3 regions of the Arthrobacter sp. 10L424 genome follow, and region 3 is predicted to be linked to each of the others. Evidence: riboswitches for the same ligand, from Rfam matches in the RefSeq annotation. Region 3 holds a riboswitch; each other region holds the start of a gene.
What was found. Region 3 has a riboswitch for cyclic di-AMP ahead of AC1DC5_RS13460 (NlpC/P60 family protein). Riboswitches for the same ligand answer to the same signal wherever they lie in the genome.
Positions count from the first base shown of each region.

Region 1: another riboswitch for cyclic di-AMP. It lies ahead of AC1DC5_RS08515 (NlpC/P60 family protein); the one in region 3 lies ahead of AC1DC5_RS13460 (NlpC/P60 family protein).
Region 2: another riboswitch for cyclic di-AMP. It lies ahead of AC1DC5_RS18600 (aggregation-promoting factor C-terminal-like domain-containing protein); the one in region 3 lies ahead of AC1DC5_RS13460 (NlpC/P60 family protein).

Region 1 covers NZ_JBFTJH010000003.1:630,229-637,002, forward strand. The annotation lists gene AC1DC5_RS08490 (DedA family protein) at 1-258, opposite strand, end outside; gene AC1DC5_RS08495 (DUF5129 domain-containing protein) at 398-1,855, shown strand; gene AC1DC5_RS08500 (DUF1918 domain-containing protein) at 1,860-2,048, opposite strand; gene AC1DC5_RS08505 (serine hydrolase) at 2,141-3,184, opposite strand; gene AC1DC5_RS08510 (dihydrofolate reductase family protein) at 3,504-4,091, shown strand; gene AC1DC5_RS08515 (NlpC/P60 family protein) at 4,150-4,875, opposite strand; cyclic di-AMP (ydaO/yuaA leader) riboswitch at 4,881-5,051, opposite strand; gene AC1DC5_RS08520 (hypothetical protein) at 5,252-5,521, shown strand; gene AC1DC5_RS08525 (DNA alkylation repair protein) at 5,539-6,045, opposite strand; gene AC1DC5_RS08530 (GYD domain-containing protein) at 6,168-6,488, opposite strand; gene AC1DC5_RS08535 (universal stress protein) at 6,713-6,774, opposite strand, start outside.
Region 2 covers NZ_JBFTJH010000015.1:2,543-9,316, reverse strand. The annotation lists gene AC1DC5_RS18625 (DNA glycosylase AlkZ-like family protein) at 1-1,204, shown strand, start outside; gene AC1DC5_RS18620 (nucleoside deaminase) at 1,249-1,752, opposite strand; gene AC1DC5_RS18615 (phosphatase PAP2 family protein) at 1,815-2,678, shown strand; gene upp (uracil phosphoribosyltransferase) at 2,691-3,326, shown strand; gene AC1DC5_RS18605 (glyoxalase superfamily protein) at 3,418-3,795, shown strand; gene AC1DC5_RS18600 (aggregation-promoting factor C-terminal-like domain-containing protein) at 3,945-4,727, opposite strand; cyclic di-AMP (ydaO/yuaA leader) riboswitch at 4,726-4,886, opposite strand; gene AC1DC5_RS18595 (sensor histidine kinase) at 4,991-6,619, opposite strand; gene AC1DC5_RS18590 (response regulator transcription factor) at 6,623-6,774, opposite strand, start outside.
Region 3 covers NZ_JBFTJH010000007.1:104,572-111,345, forward strand. The annotation lists gene AC1DC5_RS13440 (molybdopterin-binding protein) at 1-832, opposite strand, end outside; gene AC1DC5_RS13445 (DUF6457 domain-containing protein) at 829-1,116, opposite strand; gene mobA (molybdenum cofactor guanylyltransferase) at 1,100-1,810, opposite strand; gene AC1DC5_RS13455 (HNH endonuclease) at 1,914-2,414, opposite strand; gene AC1DC5_RS13460 (NlpC/P60 family protein) at 2,635-3,393, opposite strand; cyclic di-AMP (ydaO/yuaA leader) riboswitch at 3,703-3,872, opposite strand; gene AC1DC5_RS13465 (M23 family metallopeptidase) at 4,009-4,827, opposite strand; cyclic di-AMP (ydaO/yuaA leader) riboswitch at 4,832-5,045, opposite strand; gene AC1DC5_RS13470 (iron-dependent transcriptional repressor DtxR) at 5,191-5,886, opposite strand; gene serC (phosphoserine transaminase) at 6,151-6,774, shown strand, end outside.

The DNA of each region.
Region 1 (6,774 bases), on a different contig from region 3:
CCGGGCCCCGAGCCAGTAGAGCAGCAGCGCGCCCACGTAGGCGCCAAGGGTGCTGGTGACCAGGACCAGGACCAGGTTCATGGTCCCCTGGCGCGTGAGGAAACCGGCCAGGGGAAGGATAACCTCGCTGGGGATGGGTGGAAAGACCGTCTCCGCCAGGGTGAAGAGCCCCACGCCCCACTCGCCGAGCGCGTCGACGGCCTGTGCGGCGAAACCGACCAGACCGCCCAGTTCGTCGACCGGAGTGGCGGGTGTCATGGCTGCCCCGGCCGTTCAGTTTCCTCGGACACTGCCGCATTCCCTTCCACGTCGGACCCGGCCAGCCTAGCCGAAACGGCAACGCGGGGACGGCGCGCGTCCGTCGACGCCGGCCCGCGGCAAGCACTACGCTCAGGAAATGGGAATCGTGCGGAAAGTCCTCTGTGTCCTCCTGCTGGTGGTGACCGGGCTGGTGGGTTTGGCGCCGGCGGCGCTGGCCGTCACCCCGGTCGACGTCGTCGTGGAGGACCGGGCGGGGGTGCTGGACCAAAACACGCTTCTGCCCGCCGTCCGGGCGATCGAGTTTTACCAGCCCACCAAGGTGGCCGTTTATACCTACAGCGGCTCGGCCTCGGACAACCTCAACGAGGAGGTCCTGCGGTTTGCCCGGGCCGAGCGCCCGGAGTGGATCAGCGCGGACGGGCAGAAATGGGCGGACGGGCTCTTTATCTTTGCTCTGGACCCTGTGGGCCGGCATGTGGGGACGTACATGGGTGAGGACCGGAAGGTCTCGCCCGGACAGCGCGAGGATATCCAGAATGCCTCCAAGGAACTCCTCCGTGATGCCCAGTGGACGGACGGCACCATCGCCGGGATCCAGCGCGGGGCGGAGCTGATCAACCAGCCGTGGTACCGGTCCACTGCCTTCCTCGTCGCTGCCTGGACCACCGTGGTTGCCGCCGTCGCGGGCGCCGCCACCTGGCTGATCGTGCGCTGGCGGACCCGGGTCAGCAGCCGTAAGGAGCTGGCCCGCGGCGACGCCAGCTATGCCAACGTCAGCATGGATCTGCAGGTCACGGAACTGAATGCGAGCACCATCCCGGACGCCTCCCGGTACGGCAGCACGGTGCTGGAGAAGCACAGGACCTTCATGACGAAGTACAACGCCGCCACCGGCCTTTCCAACCAGGTCCATGCCCTGTCGCCGAAAGGCCTCAGCAGGCGGCCAAACCTGAAGCTGGTCCGGAGCTACGCCGACGCCGCCGCCGAACTGGATGCCCTCGACGACGTCATCTCGGACACCAACGCCCTGCTCAACCGCGGCTCCGCCTGGGCGCCCGCCTGGGACCGCCAGCTGGCCCCCTTCCGCGCCGACCTGGCCGCGATCGAACAGATGCTCACCAAGCGCGACGCCGAGAGCGACTCCGCGTCCGCGGCGGCGCTGCGCTCGTTCCGGGACGAAAGCCACCGGGAGCTCGAACGGTGGACCTCGGAACTCTCGGACGGAACGATCACTCCGGAGACGGCCCTGGACCGGCTGCGGGACGCGCGCACGCATCTGTCCGAGTTGCTCAAGAACCATGCCGACACCGTCATCGAGGGCTACGCCAAGAACGAAAAGGAAGCCCGGCTCATGCGCCAGGAAATGGAGAGTGCGCAGGCCGGAAGCAAGGCCAAGTACGGGCGCACCTACGAGCCCAGCATCCTGGGCACCGTGTACCCCGCCTACTACTTCTTCTCCGTACCCACGTTCAACTCCGGATTCACCACAGGCGTCAGCAGTGTCAGCAGCGCCCGGGGCGGCGGCAGCAGCACCACCGGTTACGGCGGCAGCGGCGGGAGCTTCTCCGGCTCCGGCAGCTCATCGAGTTTCTAGCGGGTCAGGTCTTGCTGCGTTCGACGACGAAATCACCGCCCGGGAACAGTATGGTTTCGTGGCCGTCGTCGAACCTGACGTGATACGGCGGGGCTCCGTCGGCGCCCCTGACCTCCAGAATTTCCCCGTGCCGGTCCGATGATTCCACCGTGGTGCCACGGATGATGATGCGGTCTCCCTGTGCTGCCTTCATGGCATTCACCTCCCTTCTCCAGCCTACGATTCTGTGTCATTTAGGGGAACGGGCCGATTAGTGAACGGCCCGGTTGGGAAGCCGGTGCTTCGTCAAAAGACCCCGGCGGCGACCTTGCCGGTGAGCTGCTGGATGACACGGGTCCGTGCCGCCATGTCCGACATGTCCCGGCCCAGGGTGTAGACCACAAACACGACGGCCCGCTCCCCCTGCACCAGAATGCTCGCGTCGTGGAGATTGCCGTTGAGCAGACCGTACTTATGGAAGACGTTTATCCCCGGGGGTGCGGCGGCCGGGATCATCGTCTCGTAATTGGTGTTCTGCATGTAGGACAGCAACTGGGCGGTGTTCGCGGCGTTGAGCAGCCGGCCGCTGTACAGCCCGGAGAGGGTCTTCGCCATCTCTGCCGGAGTCAGGCCGTTTACCGTCCGGTCATAGGGGATGCCCAGCGAGGCCGCGTAGTCGGTCAGTCCCTTGTGGCCGACGGCGGCAAGGATCAGCGCCCACGATTCGTTGTTGCTTTGCTGAATCATCTGCCGGATCTGCTGGCCCGCGGTGGACGACCCCATCCGGGCCGTCAGCGACGCCTTACCGGTTTCCACCAGATGGTAGTAGGCCTCGGCGGCGAGGACTTTCCCGGTACTGGCGGCCACGAACTTGGTCTTCTCCCCGTACTCGTGGACCTCGCCGTCGCTGAGATCGATCAGGGCCACGCCGACCCGGTAGGCGCTGTTGGCCTGGATGATCGCGTTAATTTCCGCGTCGAGCGCCGGTCCGATGAGGCTCTTGGGAGGAACGACGGCGGCGGGCGTCGGGGCCGGCGTCGAAGCAGTCGGTGACGGAGTCGCTGCCGACGGCGCCCCGCCGGTGACCGACCGTGCGTCGGCCCCTCCGGCGGCACCCGCAGTGGCGGATTCGGTCGCTGCCTGCGGAACGACGGCGTCGACCGCTACCCGGGACTGGACGGTGGCGTAAACGCTCACGGCCGACACCAGGGCGAGGACCGTCACCAGCATGATCAGGAACTGCGGGCGGATTCCGCCAAGGCGCCGGAGCGCACGCGGCCCCGCACCCTCGGTGGTCTCATGTGTGTGTCGGCCGCTGCTGTAATGCCGGCCGGGCCCCCAGGAATCCACCGGGCCTCACCGCCGGCACATCGGTGGCGGCGCAAAGTCCGCAAACGCCACAGGCAGGTTCGCCGGCATACTCTTCCTTCGAACGAAAGGAACCGCGGTGCGGCTCTAAATCTAATGCATTCTGCCCCGGGCACGGCCTGAGCGCAAGGTTCGGCGCCCGCAGGGCGTGTGTGTCAGCCGATGCCATTTGCCCCGCGTCCGACCCAGAGATGGCCAATCCGGCAGTATGCTGCCGCCCGGCGTCGGGCAGTATCCCCATGCCGCCTCCGCGCCCGGCGTCGTACGCTGGAACCCCTGAAGCCCACTGAAGGAGTCCGCGATGCGCAAGGTCATTCTGATGATGCAAGTGTCCCTGGACGGATTCATCGAGGGCCCGGACCAGGACCTGAGCTGGCATCGGGTCGATGAGGAACTGCACACCCACTTCAACGACTTGCTGCGGACGATGGGCGGCTTTCTGGACGGCCGGGTCACCTACGAGATGATGGCCGAGTACTGGCCGACGGCGGACCAGGACCCCTCGAACTCAGCCCCCGAGAGCGAGTTCGCCGGAATCTGGCGGGACATGCCCAAGATCGTCTACTCCAGGACCCTTGCGAAGGCGGGCTGGAATACCGAGGTGGTGCGCGACGTCGTCGTCGAGGACGTCATGAAACTCAAGGACCAGCCCGGCGGCGACCTCGCACTCGGCGGCGCAACCCTCTCGGCGGCGTTCAGACGGCTCGGCCTGATCGACGAGTACCGGATCTACGTCCATCCGGTTCTGGTTGGACGCGGGACGCCCCTCTTCAAGGAGACGGATGCCCTGACTTCGCTCCGGCTGCTGGAGAGCCGCACCTTCGGGAACGGCGTAATTCTGCTGCGGTACGCGGCCGAGCCGGATGGCGGACACGCAAAAGACCGGTGATCCGCTGCCCCCAAGGCACCCGATCGACCGGTCTCCTGCGTGCTGTTAGCGGTACTGCTTAGCCGGCGCGGACGAACGTCACGGGACCGGTGGCCGTCAGCCAGGACAGCGGGTGCGCCATGGTGGCGTTGACGCCGTTCATGCCGCCGCTGATTGCCTGGCCGTTGCCGGCGTAGATGGCAACGTGGCCGGACTGGACGATGATGTCGCCGGGCTGCGGAGTGGAGACGACCTGGCCGTACTTCAGGAAGGCCGTCGGGCCGATGTCGCCGACCGGGATGCCGGCAGCGTTCAGGGCCTTCTCCACCATGGCGGTGCAGTCCTGGGTGATGCCGATCTGGCCGTATGCCATGGACAGCAGTGTGGCGTTGACTCCACCGGCTGCCGGGGCAGCGGCGGGGGCGGGGGCCGACTGGACCTTCACCGTCGCCTTAGCGGCAGGAGCTGCGGCGGCCGGTGCTGCCGGGGCCTTCGGAGCGGCCGCGGGCTTGGGGGCCTCGACCACGGGCGCCGGTGCTGTTTCAACGGCGGGGCGCTCGAAAGTAATCTGGACAGCGGAGTCCGCCATGACCGGTGCGCCGACCTGGCCCTTGACGTCAACGGACGACGCCGGGGCGGCGTCGCGCTTGGCCGGCGCATCGGCTGCGTTGGCGGCCATGGCGCCGCTAAGCACCATTCCGGAAGCGGCGACGAGAACTGCGGCCTGGCGGCCGATGGTCCCGGCGGTACGGCGTTTGCTGCGAAGATCGGCGCGCTTGGGCGCATGGGTATTGCTGGAAATCATTAAAAGGAGCCTCTCCCAATGCCTGCGAGGTGAGCTGTCGGATTCGGATGGGAGGCACCCGGCCGCACTCGGGCCCGATCATTGCGGGCCGTGCGGCTTCACCCCAAGACCCCTGACTAACAGTGGGTCAATAGTGGTTTCCCCGTCTCTGCCGGACGTTGCTGCGAGTTATCCCCACGGCCGCGGCAGAGTTAGGCAATCGGCTGGGGAGAGCCCGTCTCGGAAACAACAGGCACCTAACAACGGTAACGGAATGATCACGGCATGTCACATTGAGGTAACGGCGGAAAGGGGTTGCGGGCGGTCTTTCCCCACGCCAGACGCCGATTCGGGAATAGGATATTGGCATCACGGTTCCCAGAAGCGGAGGCCCCAAATGAACAATCCCGACGTCAACACGCACTGCGTTGCCATCTGCCAGCTGAGCAATGAACCGCCGGAGGACTTCAACGTCAACACCGAGCTGCTGGTACTGGAAAACGGGGAGGTCCTCGTCTCCACCTGGGACGCTGAGCCCCGTGACGGCGGCTTCGATGTCCACGTCCTCAACGACCGCGTGGACGCGTTGGGTTTCATGGTGGTCACCGACTGGGAGTTCTTCGATGAAAAGGCCTACGCCGTGGTGGAGCGCCGGCCGGGAAGCTAGGGAGATTTCCCCGGGCGTTACGGGCCGTCAGAAGTCAGGTTCCGGCCGGGTCTAGCCATCTCGGCGGCGCGGCGCAGCCAGCCGTCAGGATCCCTCCCCCAGCGGTCCAGAACGCTGTCCGCGCGGACCCTGCCGACGACGTCGAGACCCGCCATCAGGGGGCCGACGACGTCGGTGGCGAGCGGATCCACCAGGGCGCTTAGCTGTGCGCTCCGGACGAAGCCTTCGATCCGCGTCAGGTCTGTGTTGGTCAGCAGCCGGACGCTCGATTGCAGGAGGACGACGGCGGCGAGGCGGCGTTCGAAGACCGGCACCTGCCACAGCTCGGAGCTAAGCGCCGTGATGTCATCGTGAGTGAGGTCCGGATAGCGCCGGAGGGCATCGCGGACAGTTCCGCGCACGGCTCCGACGGATGCGCCGTAGTACCGGTGGCCACTTCCGTGCCTGGCCTCGGACTCCTCGGCCCGGCCCCACGACGACTCGCGCTGGAGCGCAAGGTCAATGAAGTCGCCGGCATCACTCATGGGGCCATTGTTTCGCATCCTGCGGCGGGGAGGCCCAGCACCCAAGTGGCCCGACGCCGTCGTGCCCTGTCTACCCCGTAACCGCGGGGCAGCGAAGTCCGGTGTCGGCCAGGCCCGGTGCCCTACTGACCCGGTGCCCGGTACGTGGGCGTCTTCTTGGCCGCGTCGTCCAGATCCTCCGGCGTCAGGAGCGGCTTCAGGCGCACGTTCACAGAGCCCGATGAGTTGATAAGAAGCGAAAGCGCGGCGGCATCGGACGGCAACGGGACCTCGAAGACCCCCAGTACGTCCCTCTCCCCGAAGGCGTAGTAGAAGCATTCGAGCGATCCGCCCACGGATTTGAGGGCATCGACCAGCGCGTCACGGCGCTTCGTTCCCCCTTCGCGCATGAGACCTTTGATGCCGTCGCCCACGTAATTCGCTTCGAACAGATACTTAGTCATGACCCTTCCCGTCCTGTCATATCCAGGACTCGGGCAAGGCAAAGTGTGTCAAAGCCACTTTGACGGCGGGTCCCGGAGTTGGTCCCCAGAATGGGGTTGTGGCCACATCGTAGGCGCTCCCCCGCACCCTTTCAACGGTTGTTGAAGACTCCCCCGGCAGGCAGGCCATTGTGCGCCCGGGCTCCCGGTGGCACAAGCGACTGCGGACGACGACGGTCCGCGCCTCAGGCGGCTTTGGGCCGGACGACGAGAACCGGACACGGTGCGTGGCTGATGATCTGGGTGG
Region 2 (6,774 bases), on a different contig from region 3:
GCCGGCCCGGACCCTCACCCGGGAGAAGCTCCGCGCCTGGGCCTGGCACAAACAGGGCCTGGACGGTTCGCTGGCCGGCTGCACGTCGGAGCAGGTGTTTGCCCGGGCAGGCTGGGCCCGCTCCGTGGGCGGCGCGAATCCCTACCTCACGCTTTTCGCTCGCGCTGGCATCCGGCGTGAGCAGGTGGATGCCGATGTCCTGGCGCACCGGATCCTGGAACTGCCGACGGCGCGCGGCTGCACCTACGTCCTGGGCCGGGACGACTTCGCCTGGGCCCTCAAGCTGGGCAAGGATGCCGGCGAGGCGTTCCGCGTGCTCGGCAGGCTCGGGGTGGACCGCGGCGAAATCACCCTGCTCGAGGAACAGGTGCTGCACACGCTCGCCGAGGCCGCCGTCCCGCTGGACCCCCGGCAGCTCAAAGAAGAACTCGGCGAATCCGTGCGGAACCTCGGCGAGGAAGGCAAAAAGAAAGGTGCCGCCACCACGCTGCCCACGGCCCTCGGCATCCTGCAGGCGCAGGGCCGGATCCGCCGCGTTCCGGCCAACGGGCGCCTGGACCAGCAGCGCTATGCCTACGAACTCTGGAACCTGCCGCCCAGCCCGCTCGACGACGACGAGGTCCGCGCCGAACTGATCCGCCGCTACCTGGGCTGGACCGGAGGGGCCACGTTCAAACAATCGCAGTGGTTCACGGCGTTCACCGTGGCCCAGAGCAAGGCGGCGCTGGCCGCGGCCGGCGCCGTGGAGGTTCCCACCGCCGCCGGGGACGTGCTGTGGATGCTGCCCGACGAGGTCGAACGGCTCGGCGGATTCGAAGAACCGGCGGACGAGCAGATCCAGCTGCTCGCCGGAACGGATTCAATGGCGCTGTTGCGGCGCAATGCCGCCGAACTGCTGGCCGATGAGGACCAGCACACGCAGGCCCTGGGCTCGCTGGCGCTGCAGGCGGACCTCCCGGACCATCCCATCTTCGACCGGGGCCGCATCATCGGGCTGTGGCAATACGATCCCGGCAAGGAACGGATCGTGCCCTGGCTGTTCCACGCGCCCACCGGCGCCGTGACCCGGCGGATCGCCGAAACCGAGGACTGGATCCGCGAGGACCTGGGCGACTTCCGCGCGTTCAGCCTCGACTCACCGGCTACCCGGCAGAAGCGGATCGACAACCTGGCGGCCGCAGCAGGCTCCGCCACCGGCAGGTAGCGCGGCCGGGACGCCGCTGGCATGGGAGACGCGATGGCGAAGGCTCAGGCGCCCCGGTGCCCGGCGAAGAAGTCCCGCAGCAGCACCGCGCATTCCTGCTCCCTGACCCCGCCGTACACTTCCACCCGGTGGTTGAGCCGGCGCTCGCGGAGAATGTCGAACACGGAGCCGGCGGCCCCTGCCTTCTCGTCCCATGCCCCGAACACCACGCGGGGAATCCGGGCCAGCACCACGGCCCCGGCGCACATGGCGCAGGGCTCCAGCGTCACCACCAGGGTGCAGTCCTCCAGCCGCCAGCCGTCACCGGACTTCCCGCCCTGGGCGCTGAGTTCCTGCAGCCGCGCGGCAGCCGCGCGGATGGCCACCATCTCAGCGTGCGCCGTCGGGTCCCCGAGCGCCTCCCGTTCGTTGCGTCCGCGGCCCAGCACAGTGCCGTCGGGGCCGATGACGACGGCGCCGATCGGCACGTCCGCCGTGGCCAGCGCGGCACGTGCCTCGCCCAGGGCAAGGCCCATCCACTCGGCATGGCGGGGCTCAGGGGAAGTCATGGCTCAATGATAGTTTCGAACACTAAGCAAGCTGTGCAGCACGGAGGAGGCAGGAGACGGACGTGACCACCAGGACTGAGAGCTGGCTGATGCGGCGCTGGGGCAAGTGGGTTGTGCCCTACGCCGCCCTGTGGGTCACGATGCTTGCGGGTGGCGTGCTGGTGGTTCTCCTGGCGGTGCTCAGCGCCGAAGTCTATGACAACGTGGTGGACGACGCCGGCCTGGCGAATCTGGACAAGCCAACCCTGGCGTTTATGGAACAGCTCCGCAGCCCTGGATTGGACTCCTTCGTTACAGGGTTCACCAACATCGGCGGAGGAATCGGCATGCCGATCCTGGCCAGTATCCTCACGGCGTGGCTCATCTGGGCCTCCCGGACCTGGCGGCCGCTGATCCTTATCGGCGCCGCCGCAGCTGTGTCCACCACGGCCACCACGCTGGGCAAGAAACTGATCGGCCGGAACCGCCCCGACCACGCGGACGCCGTGCCTCCCTACGAGGACTCGCCGTCGTTCCCCAGTGGACACACGCTCAACACCACGGTGGTGATCGGTCTCGTGGTGTACCTCGCCTGCCTGCAGGTGAAGCGCACAATTGCGCGGGTTGCCCTGATCGCTGCCGGTGTGGTTTTCGTGGCGGCAATGGGGATGAGTCGGGTCTTCCTGGGCCATCACTGGATGACCGATGTGATCTTCGGATGGCTGCTGGGGTTGGCCTGGGTGGCGATCGTGATCATGGCCCACAGATTCTTCCATGTGCTGCGGCACCGGGAACAGGCGGGTCCCGCGCCCACGTTCGACCACCCCGCGCACCTCAAAGACGGCGACGGGGTCACCGGCAGCGGCACCGGCAAAGAGGGCCAGTCCGGCGGTAAGGACGACGTCGGCGCCCGCGGTCCCACGGGCGGGCCACCGGCCGCTGGGTGATAGTTTTGACCCATGCGCACTTTCGTTGTGGACCACCCGCTGGTCGCCCATAAGCTCACCGTTCTGCGGGACAAGAACACCCCGTCCCCGGTCTTCCGCCAGCTCACCGAGGAACTGGTCACGCTCCTGGCGTACGAGGCCACCCGCGAAGTCCGCACCGAACCGGTCACCATCGAGACCCCGGTCAGCACCACGATCGGCACCGCTTTCACCAAGCCCACGCCGCTGGTGGTCCCCATCCTGCGTGCGGGACTCGGCATGCTCGAAGGCATGACCAAGCTGGTCCCCACCGCCGAGGTCGGCTTCCTGGGCATGGCCCGGGATGAAGAGACCCTGGACATCATCACGTATGCCGAGCGTCTCCCCGAGGACCTCACCGATCGCCAGATCTTTGTCCTGGACCCCATGCTCGCCACCGGCGGCACACTGCGTGAGGCCATCAAGTTCCTCTTCAAGCGCGGCGCCTCCGACGTCACCTGCATCTGCCTGCTGGCCGCTCCGGAAGGCCTCGCGAAGCTGGAAGAAGAGCTCTCGGACGCCAACGTGACGATCGTGCTCGCCTCCATCGACGAGAAGCTCAACGAGAAGTCCTACATCGTCCCGGGCTTGGGCGACGCCGGCGACCGCCTGTACGGCGTGGCCGGCTAACCAGCCACGGGGTTGGGCCCGCCGCCGCGGCGGGTCCACGCCCTTGGGATTGCCCTACCGCAAATCGCGGTCCGGGACTAGCCTGTGGCCCATGGACTGGAAACTTGAGCTTGTCTTTGTCCCTGTGTCCGACGTGGACCGCGCCAAGGATTTTTACGTCAATAAGGTCGGGTTCAATGCCGACTACGACGAGCGGCCCATGGACGGCATCCGTTTCGTCCAGTTGACCCCGCCCGGTTCCGGCTGCTCGATCGCCATCGGCGAGGGCCTCAACGACGCCCCGCCCGGCACCGCCCCGAGCCTGCAGCTGGTGGTCAGCGACATTCAGGCCGCCCACCGGCAGCTCAAGGACAACGGCGTGGATGTCAGCGACGTCGACGTCCAGGACTGGGGGCACTTCGTCTACTTCGCCGATCCCGACGGCAATAAATGGGCGGTGCAGTACCTGCCCAACCGTCCCAACGGCTAGTCGCGCCCTAAGCCGAACGGTCCGGCCACGGCCCGACGGCCCGACGGTTCCCTCGGGTTGTCGCGGGTTGTCGCGGACCGTCGCCGGCAGAGCTAAGGCCCCGGATCCAGTGGGATCCGGGGCCTCAGTTCAGTCCGACCTTCTGGTGTTTAGTACCAGTTGTGGGCGTAGTGGAAGTTCAGGGCGCCACACGGTGAGCCGTAGCGGTCCTTGACATACTTCAGGCCCCAGTTGATCTGGGTCCGGTAGTTGGTCCGGTAATCAGCGCCCGCGCTGGCCATCTTCTCGGCCGGCAGGGCCTGGACCACACCGTAGGCGCCGCTGCTCTTGTTGGTGGCCGTCGTCTTCCAGTCAGACTCCTTGGTCCAGAGCTTCGTGAGGCACTGCATCTGGTCTGCAGCCCAGCCGTGGGATCCCAGCTGGCTGGCCGCGTAGGCCTGCGCGCCGGCCGGGTCGTCGATGGCAACGGGGGCAGGCGCCGGTGCCGGTGCCGGGGCAGCCGCCGGAGCGGGAGCGGGAGCCGGAGCAGCTGCCGGAGCCGGGGCAGCTGCCGGGGCCGGTGCTTCGGCAGGCTTGACCTCGGTGGACTGGGCCGCGGCGCCGCCGGTGGGGAAGGTGGTCTGGTTGTCGACCCGGACGCGCTCAAAATCGAGGTGCGTCAGGGCATCCGCAGTGGGGGCTGCTTCCGTGGACGTGCCCGCGGTGGCATTGCGGGCAGCCGTCTCGGAGGCATGCCCGGCAGCGCCGACCCCCACGAGCACCGCGCAGGCGGCGGCAACAACGGCCGCGCGGCGGCCGGTGGTGCCGAAGTTCTTGGCAAGCCGGGACAGGGCTGAAGCGGGCTTGGCCGGTTCAGCGCGGTGGCGGGACACCTCGGAGCGGGTCTTCTTCGTAACGCCATCAGGGCGCGTTTGTGGCTTGAATTCAGTCATGATCGCCTCTCAACGCCTGCGGAGTTAGCTGTCGGGTTCGGATGAGGTCATCCGGCCGCACGGAATCTCACGTGTCGGCTTCACCCCAAGGGTGCAAGATCTGCAAATGCCCGGGAACTCTGGGTCCCCCGCCTCTGCCTGGTGCAGCGGAATCCGGGAGGCGGCAGAGTTTGGCGTGCATCCGGATGTGCGGCGTCAGTGATGGCCACACTCTAAAAACCGTACAGGAGCAGCCTGCTTAAGTCACATTTAGGTAACGGAGATCACGACGACGGTGTGGCGGCTTGCGCCGTCGGATGCTCCCCCTGGACCGGGTTCGGCGCGGGCAGCCGCACCACAAACTCGGTCCGGCCGGGCGCCGACGTCACGCTGACCGTCCCACCGTGAGCCTCAACAATCGACTGCACGATCGAGAGTCCCAGTCCGCTGGTTCCCTCGGCGGAAGTCGGGGGAGGGGTCCCCGTGGAAGCACTCGCGGCGGACGGAGGCCGGGGTGGGCGCAGCGGCAGGTGCGGCAAGGGCCGTCGGACGGCTGCCGGCGTCGTCACCGGCACCGGATTCTTCCGGGAAGCATCCGCCCGGGTGAAGCGCGCAAAGACGCGGCCCATAAACTCGGGGGCGATCCCGGGCCCGTTGTCGGTCACCGTCACCACGGCGCTCCCGTCCGGGGTTCGCCCAACGCCGGTCACCACAGTCGTTCCGGGCCCCGTGTGCTTGCGGGCGTTGGAGAGCAGATTGGCCAGCACCTGGTGGAGCTGGGTGGCGTCTCCGCGAACCACCACAGGCTCTTCGGGAAGCTCCAACTGCCAGACGCGGTCCGGGGCCATCACCTTCTCGTCGCTCACCGTCTCCACGGCCAGCTGGGTGAGGTCCACGTCGCTGAGCTTGAGCGGCTGGCCCTCATCCAGCCGGGCGAGCAGGAGCAGGTCCTCCACCAGGGTGGTCATCCGCTCGGACTGGCTCTGAACACGGGCCAGGGACTTCTGCCCGTCGGGGGTGAAATGCTCGGTCATCCGCATCAGCTCGGTGTAGCCGCGGATGGCGGTCAGCGGTGTGCGCAATTCATGCGAGGCATCCGCCACGAACTGGCGCACCTTCATCTCGCTCTCCTGCCGGGCTTCGAGGGCATTGGAGACGTTGTCCAGCATCAGGTTCAGGGCATGGCCGACGCTGCCCACCTCGGTTCCCGGATGGGCTGCCGACGCCGGAACCCGTACGGCAAGTCCCACTTCCCCGGCGTCGAGCGGAAGGCGCGAGACCTGCGTCGCCACCTCGGAGAGCTGATCCAGCGGCTTCATGGTCCGGCGGATCAGTGCCGTCCCGACCAGGCCGATCACTACGAGGCCCCCGGCGGACACGACCACGGTGGTCCAGACCAGGGAGGCCAGCGTGTTCTGCTTCTCCGCAAGTGGGAGTCCGGTCACCATCACGTCGCCGTTCTGGGCCTTCGCGGCCACCAGCCGGTAGGAACCGGCGGACAGGATCCGGTTGACCGGCGGGTCGCGGGGGGAGAGCTTCAGGAGGATCTCGTCGTCGTCGGCGGTGAGTGACCTGCGGGTGGCGTCCTCCGCGAGAAAACCGGCACTGCTGACCGACTCGTCCACAATCCTGGCGTTCAGGGTGCCGACCCCCTGGCCGCGTGCCTCAAGGGGATCGGAACGGCCGCCGGCGCGGCCAAAATCGCGGACACGGTCCGAGGCCTGTTGCAGCTGCGTGTCCAGTTGCCGGGTCAGGAAGAGGTCCATCGAGGCATAACTGACAAGTCCCACGGCTCCGCAGATCGCCACGAGCAGCGCCATGGCGACGAGGACAAGCCTGGTGCGCAGGTGCCACGTGGACGGGTCGCGCCACTTGATAGTGGAGCGGCTGGCAGTGCCGGAGGGTTCGGGCACGGATCAGTCCACCGGCTTCAGGACGTAGCCGGCGCCCCGCACCGTGTGGATCATGGGCGGATGAGTGGCGTCGACCTTCTTGCGGAGGTAAGAGATATAGAGCTCCACGATGTTGGCCTGCCCGCCGAAGTCGTAGTCCCAGACCCGGTCAAGGA
Region 3 (6,774 bases):
GCGCTGCGAGCCACTCGGCGTAGCTGTCGCCTATTTTCGTTTCGCCGGCACAGATCCCGCCGAGCATTTCCACAACGGCCGCGAGCTGGGGACCGAACGTGTCGCGCACCTCCCCCGGCCGCGGAATCCCTGCCGCGACGACCTCGGAGCCGGTGAACACGAGACGGACCAGCGCCTTGCCCTGGACCGGGAGCGCATCGTGGCCGGCGAGGGCTGCGAGGGCCAGGTGGGCGGGATTGAGCAGGGTGCCGCGCTTGATCAGGACTTCGCCGGCGGCGGCTTCCTCCGCCGCCTTCCGGATGTGCTCACCGTTCCGGGGCTCACCGGGTTTGGCGGCGCCGGCGAGCTGCAGAACCGGGAGCCCGTCCTCATCGGCGGCTATCTCGCCGCTTTCACTCCGCAGCACGGCCTTCGCGCCGGGCGGGATCAGCCCGCCCGTGGCGATCGGGCTCGCCTGGTGGGGGGCCAGCCGCTGGCCGGGTTCCGCGAGGATCCAGGGCCCGCTGCCGTTGACGGCCCAGCCGTCCATGGCGGACGAGGCGTAGTGCGGCATGTCCACGAGCGCTTCCACGTCGGCAGCGAGTTTTCTCCCCAAGGCGTCACGAAGGGCAGTGGGCGCGGCGGGGATGGGGTCTGCGCAGTCGAAGGCGAGCTGCCAGGCTTCCTGCCAGGTGTGCGCGAGGTGCCGGTGCGGCACCTCAGGTTCCTCGACCGGGGCGGGGCCGCTGGCTCCACCCCCGGGAGTCGCACCGGAGCGGCTTACAGCGGGCATGTCGCCGGCATGCTCATCCCCGGCGGCAGCTGCGCTGCCGGAAGGGGGTGCAGGCGTCATGCTCCGGAGGCTTCGTTGGCTGCGTAGTCTTTGGCGAGTTTGCCGGCCACGCCCATTGCTGCCTGCATCGAGACCGCATCGGTGGCCTGACCGGAGCCTGAGGCCAGGCCTGCCGCGAAACCGGCGATGAACGTCGTCAGGGGCGCGGCCGGGCGGACCACGGAGTGCGCCGCCACCCCGGCCAAAGCCAGAACCGCGTTCACATCTACCTCGACGTCTTCCAGTTCCAGGGCCTGAAGCAGGGCACGGCACCAGTCTTCCAGTGTTTCATCCTGGCTCTTCACCGCTTGCCTCCAAGGTCGAATTCTGCCGGGGAGCCCCGGGCCGGGTGGCCGCCTCATGGCTGTCGCGGCCATGGCTGCCGAGTGGAACGGTTACCCCTAATGCGGACGCATCGTCCCAGGTATCCACATCATCCGTAGACCCCCCGGGCACGCTGACTTCCCGCACCTCCAGACTAGCAAGAAGGGCGAACACCGAGGCGTTTTCGAGTGTGCCGCGCTTCCCGGCTTCACGGGCGCACCGTTGTAGCGCAACCGTGCCATATAAACCCAGCAGCGGCTGCCGACGCCCGTCGGCGGCCACCGCCATCAGCCCGCCATCCGGAGGAGCTTCCCCTGCCGCTTCCAGCAAGGCCCGGACAGCGGCGCCCGCCCGGGGCATGTCACAGGCCAGGACCAGGGTGAACGGCGCCGCTGGCCGGGGGCGGCCGGCCGCACCGCGGTGCCTTTCCAGGGCGGAGAGGCCTGCCGCGATGGCTGCGGCCGGTCCGGCAAAGGGCGGGTCCTCCCGGCAACTCAGCACGCCTTCCGGCAACGTTCCCGGGTCCGGTCCGACGACGGCGACTGCCGCCGCGCCCCGCGCGGCCTGCAGGGCACGATCAAGGAGGGTGGCGCCGTCGTGCATCAGCCCCGATTTGGGCACGCCGCCCAGCCGGGAGGACCGGCCCCCGGAAAGGATGACTGCATCGAATTCCACCGGCCCAGCCTAACGCGCTCCGGCGCGGACGCCGCGTCGCAAAGATCGGCCACCAGCCGGCAAGCGATGAAGTCCGGCCCGACGGTCAGCCGGCGGCGCCGTTTCAGGCGGCAGATTCCGGCAGCAGGAACGGGTCCCAGGCCGGGGTGGGCTTCTCCAGCTCCTTGATCTGCCAGGTTGCGCCCTTGGGGGGCGCGGGGCTGAAGCTGAGCTTCCATCCCATTTCGGCGGGCGTGTGGTCGCCTTTGGCGTTGTTGCAGCGCAGGCAGGCGGCGACGAGGTTTTCCCACGAATCCGCACCACCCCTGGATTTGGGCTGGACATGATCGATGGTGTGGGCGGCCTTGCCGCAATAGGCGCAACGGTGCCCGTCCCGGCGGAGCACGCCGCGGCGGCTGACGGTCGTCAGGGTGTTGTACCGGGGCCTGATGTAGCGATTCAGCAGAATCACCGAGGGCCGGCCAAGGACGTCCTGCGGTCCAACGACGGGATCGTCGCCTTCCGCCACGACACTGGCCTTTCCAGTCAGCACAAGGACGAGCGCCCGGCGGAAGGTCACAACCGCCAGCGGTTCATATCCAGCATTCAGAACGAGAGTGCGCATCCGCATACCTCTTCACGGCCGCACCCGCCAGGGGCACGAGGGCCGGCTGCCCTCTGCATGGTCGGGCTATGGATCGACAAAACAAGAGTAAACACCGAGGTGCCGTTTCACCGAATCTTTTTTTGCCGGCCGTGGCCCGTGTCGGCTGAAGTTCACGTTGCGGCAACGCAAAGGACCCCTGCCGCATGGCAGGGGTCCTTTGCGTAAAAAGCTGTTGTCCTTAGCCGCCGACGCGGATGAAGACCGGGCCGGAGCCGACGTTTACGGTCTGGAGGGAAGTGGTCCCACCGTTCCAACCGCCGTGAACTGCCATGCCGTTGCCGACGTAAACAGCGATGTGGGCCATGCCCGCGCCACCGTTCTGGTAGTACGCGAGGTCGCCCGGCTGTGCCTCGGCGGCGCTCACGGTGCGGCCGAGGGACAGGTAACCTGCCGGCCAGCCGTGGTAGTTGATACCTGCAGCAGCCAGCGCGTTCGTGGCGAGTGCGGTGCAATCCTGGCCAACGCCGATCTGGGCGTAGGCGGCAGCGGCGATCGTGGCGCCCATGCCGCTGGCGACGCCGGCCGGAGCCTTGGCGCCGGCCACGGAAGCGGTGGCGGCGGCGCCGACCTTGGTGCCGGCGGTGTTGGCGGTGGGCGTTTCCTGGACCTTCACGACGGGCTTCGCCTTGACGGGGGCCGCAATGGTGGCGACTTCGGTCTTGTCGTAAGCGATCGAGATGCTGGAAGCAGCCGAGATGGCCGCGGGGGCGGCGGACTGGACTTCGAGGGTGGAAGCGGAGGTGGATTCGCGCTGGACGTTGGCCTCAGCAGCGTTGGCTGCGATGCCGCTGGTCAGGACGAGGCCGGAAGCAGCAGCGATGACTGCTGCCTGGCGGCCCACGCCACCGGCGTTGTCGCCGACAGCCTTGGCAATAACAGCCAGCGAGTTGGTCTTGGTGACCTCGGCGCGGTGCCGTGCGTTTGCACGAGTAGTCATTAAGTTCTCTCTTTCGTGATCCTGTGGCCGCGCTTTTCAGGCGCGTGCTGAGGACGCTCCGGCATCTTGGGGGTACGCCGGATCGCCCCGAAGTGGGTTACTTAGCGAAGGGTGTACTGCGAAGACGCGCCAAAAGCGGGAACTGCGTGCAGGTGCATGGCCTGCGGGCCGGACTCAGCAGAGATTGAGGCGGCGGTGTGAGATCCGTTCCGGGCGCCGGCAAGGGCAACCGAGGAGTCGGATTTCAGCGGGCTCGTAAGAGCCGCGCAAGCGCGGTGACGCGCAGCATTGTGGCGTGAAGACACGAAAGTAGCCTCTCCCAATGCCTGCGAGGTGAGCTGTCGGATTCGGATGGGAGTCACCCGGCCGCGCTGCTTCCTGGGAAGCTTTGCGACTTAACCCCAAGGCCTTCTTTCGAAGGCCAAAATTGGTTCCCCCGCCCCTGCCAGACGATGTAATGCGAACGGACCTTGAGCGGTGGCAGAGCTAGGCAATCCACTCAAGAGCGCCAACTTCGGAAAAGTTGGCGTAGGTCAAACTTACAACAGTTGGGACTCAATGTCACATTCGGATCACGGCGTGTCACAAGAATGCGAGAGCGTCCGATCAGCTTTGTTACAGCCAGCCGGTCGGGTCGACAACTTCGCCGTTGACCATGACCTCGAAGTGAAGGTGGCAGCCCGTGGAGGCGCCTGTGGTGCCGCTCATCGCCACGACCTCGCCGCGGGAGACCTGCTGGCCAACCTTGACGGTGGCTGAGGACAAGTGGTTGTAGGTGGTCTCCAGGCCGTTGCCATGGTCGATCACGACACGGTTGCCGCCGCCGTAGGGGTGCCAGCCGGTGAACGTCACGGTCCCACTGGCTGCAGCCAGGACGGCCGTGCCGCACTGGGCGGAATAGTCCTGGCCACGGTGGAACTCGCCGGAGCCGCCTGTAATGGGGCTGACGCGATATCCAAAGGGTGACGCGGTTTTCAACTGGGCCAGCGGCGCCCCGAGGCTTCCGGCGGAGGCCGCGCGGGTGATCGAACCGACGGACTGGGCACTCAGCAACTGCTTGAGCTTTCCGTCCGGGTCGCCCTGGGTGGTGACGGCGGTCCGGTTGAAGTCGATTTTGGCCTCGCCAGCCGTGACATCAGGCTGGACTGCGGCCGAGATGGATCCCGTCGACCCCGCGTTGGTGGCCATAACGGGGCCAGTGGCGGGGACGGTGACGGTGAGGACCAGTCCCGTAGCGGCGAGTGCAATGCCGGCCTTTTGCCCAACGCCGCTGGCGGCGGCAAAGTCTGTTACCTGGCGGAACGGGCTGCGGCGGCCCCTGCGTTCGTCGCGGTGCGCGTCACGTGGGCGGTCGGCCAGGACGGCGACGGCCGGTCGCGGCTCCGGAGCGGGACCGGTCGCACGACGGCGGCCCCTGGCGGTCTGGGTGGTCAAAAACGGTTCCTCTCTGGAGAGCCTGCGGAGTTAGCTGTCGGATTCGGGTCAGAGAGTTCAAAGACCCGGTCCGCCGTGGCAGGCGTCCAGACACAGAGGCATCCAAAGAGTCCCTCTGTGGTGTGTGCTTGCCGCTGACGGACTTCACCCCAAGGCTGATGAACAGCCGGAAGTGGTTCCCCCGCCCCTGCCAGAAGGTGACTCTGCTACTGATCCGCTGGCAGAGCTCGGCTTCGGATCAGATAACGCTTTGGTATCGGTACTAGTGATCAACTATAGGCGATTAAGCCTCGCAGAGATAAATCCGTTATCGAATCTGTGCATAACTCATGGGTCGTCCGATGAGCAGTGGGTTAAGTCCTGTTAACCGACGGTAACAAAGACGTGGGCCGCAACCTCGGGCGGGAGTTCCAGGGCGCCTTCGATATCGGGTACCCGGACGGAGATGTACTCCCCTACCCGTTCCAGCGACACCAGGGCTCCGGGCCGGATACCGCCTTCGTCGAGCTGGACGAGCAGTTCCGGTTCGACCTGGATGGGCTCGGCCAGCCGGTTGACCCGGACCCGGGAATCCGGACCGTAGCCGGCCATGGCTTCGAGAAGGTTCACCACGCCATCCCCGTAGGGCTGGGATGGCAGGCCGCCGAGTTCCGCGAGGCCCGGAATCGGGTTGCCATAGGGAGACACCGTGGGGTGATCCAGCAGCTCGAAGATGCGCCGCTCCACCCGCTCGCTCATGACGTGTTCCCAGCGGCAGGCTTCCTCATGCACATAGGCCCAGTCGAGCCCGATGACGTCCGCCAGCAAGCGCTCGGCAAGGCGGTGCTTGCGCATGACCTCAATCGCACGTTTCCGGCCGGTTTCCGTCAGTTCAAGGTGCCGGTCACCGGAAACGACCACCAGCCCGTCGCGCTCCATGCGGCCGACAGTCTGGGAAACAGTGGGGCCCGAGTGACGCAGCCGTTCGGCGATGCGGGCGCGGAGGGCAACGATGTTCTCTTCTTCAAGTTCCAGAATGGTCCGAAGATACATCTCGGTGGTATCGATCAGATCCGTCATTCAGCTCAGCTCCTCGAGCGCCGTCCTTGCGTGTTCCCACCGTACCGCGAGCTGCTTGCGCCCTGGCGGGGTCCGCCGTACGTTCGCAGGTCAGCTTAGCCTATTTTGAATTACTCCGGATAATCTCAGTGACCGGACTATGACGGGCTCTTTTGCCTCCCCCGCCGGGCAGTCAGGCAGAATGAAACGCAAGGCTTCGTTGCAGCCACCCTGCCGGGCCGCCTCCCAAGCCACGCTTTGTACCAGCCGAAAATTGGAGCCACTGTGAGCGACACCAGCATCACGATTCCCGCCAACCTCCTGCCCAAGGACGGCCGGTTCGGCGCCGGACCGTCCAAGGTCCGCCCGGAACAGATAGAGGCCCTCGCTGCGGCTTCCGGGCTGCTGGGAACCTCCCACCGCCAGGCGCCGGTCAAGAACCTCGTGGGATCGGTCCGGAGCGGGCTGAGCCAGTTCTTCCGCGCACCCGAGGGCTATGAGGTCATCCTGGGCGTCGGCGGGTCGACAGCGTTCTGGGACATTGCCAGCTTCGGGCTCGTGGACAACAAGGCCCAGCACCTGTCCTTCGGCGAATTCGGCTCGAAGTTCGCCTCCGCCACCAACAAGGCACCCTTCCTGGCGGACTCCTCCATCATCAAGTCCGAGCCGGGGACCCGCCCGGCGGCCCGGGCTGAGGCCGGCGTCGACGTTTACGCCTGGCCGCAGAACGAGACGTCCACCGGCGTGGCAGCTCCGGTCCGGCGTGTGGCCGGCGCCGATGCAGGCTCCCTCGTGCTGGTTGACGCCACCTCGGCGGCCGGCGGGTTGGATGTCGACGTCGCCGAAACGGACGTCTACTACTTCGCCCCGCAGAAGAACTTCGCCTCCGACGGAGGCCTGTGGCTTGGC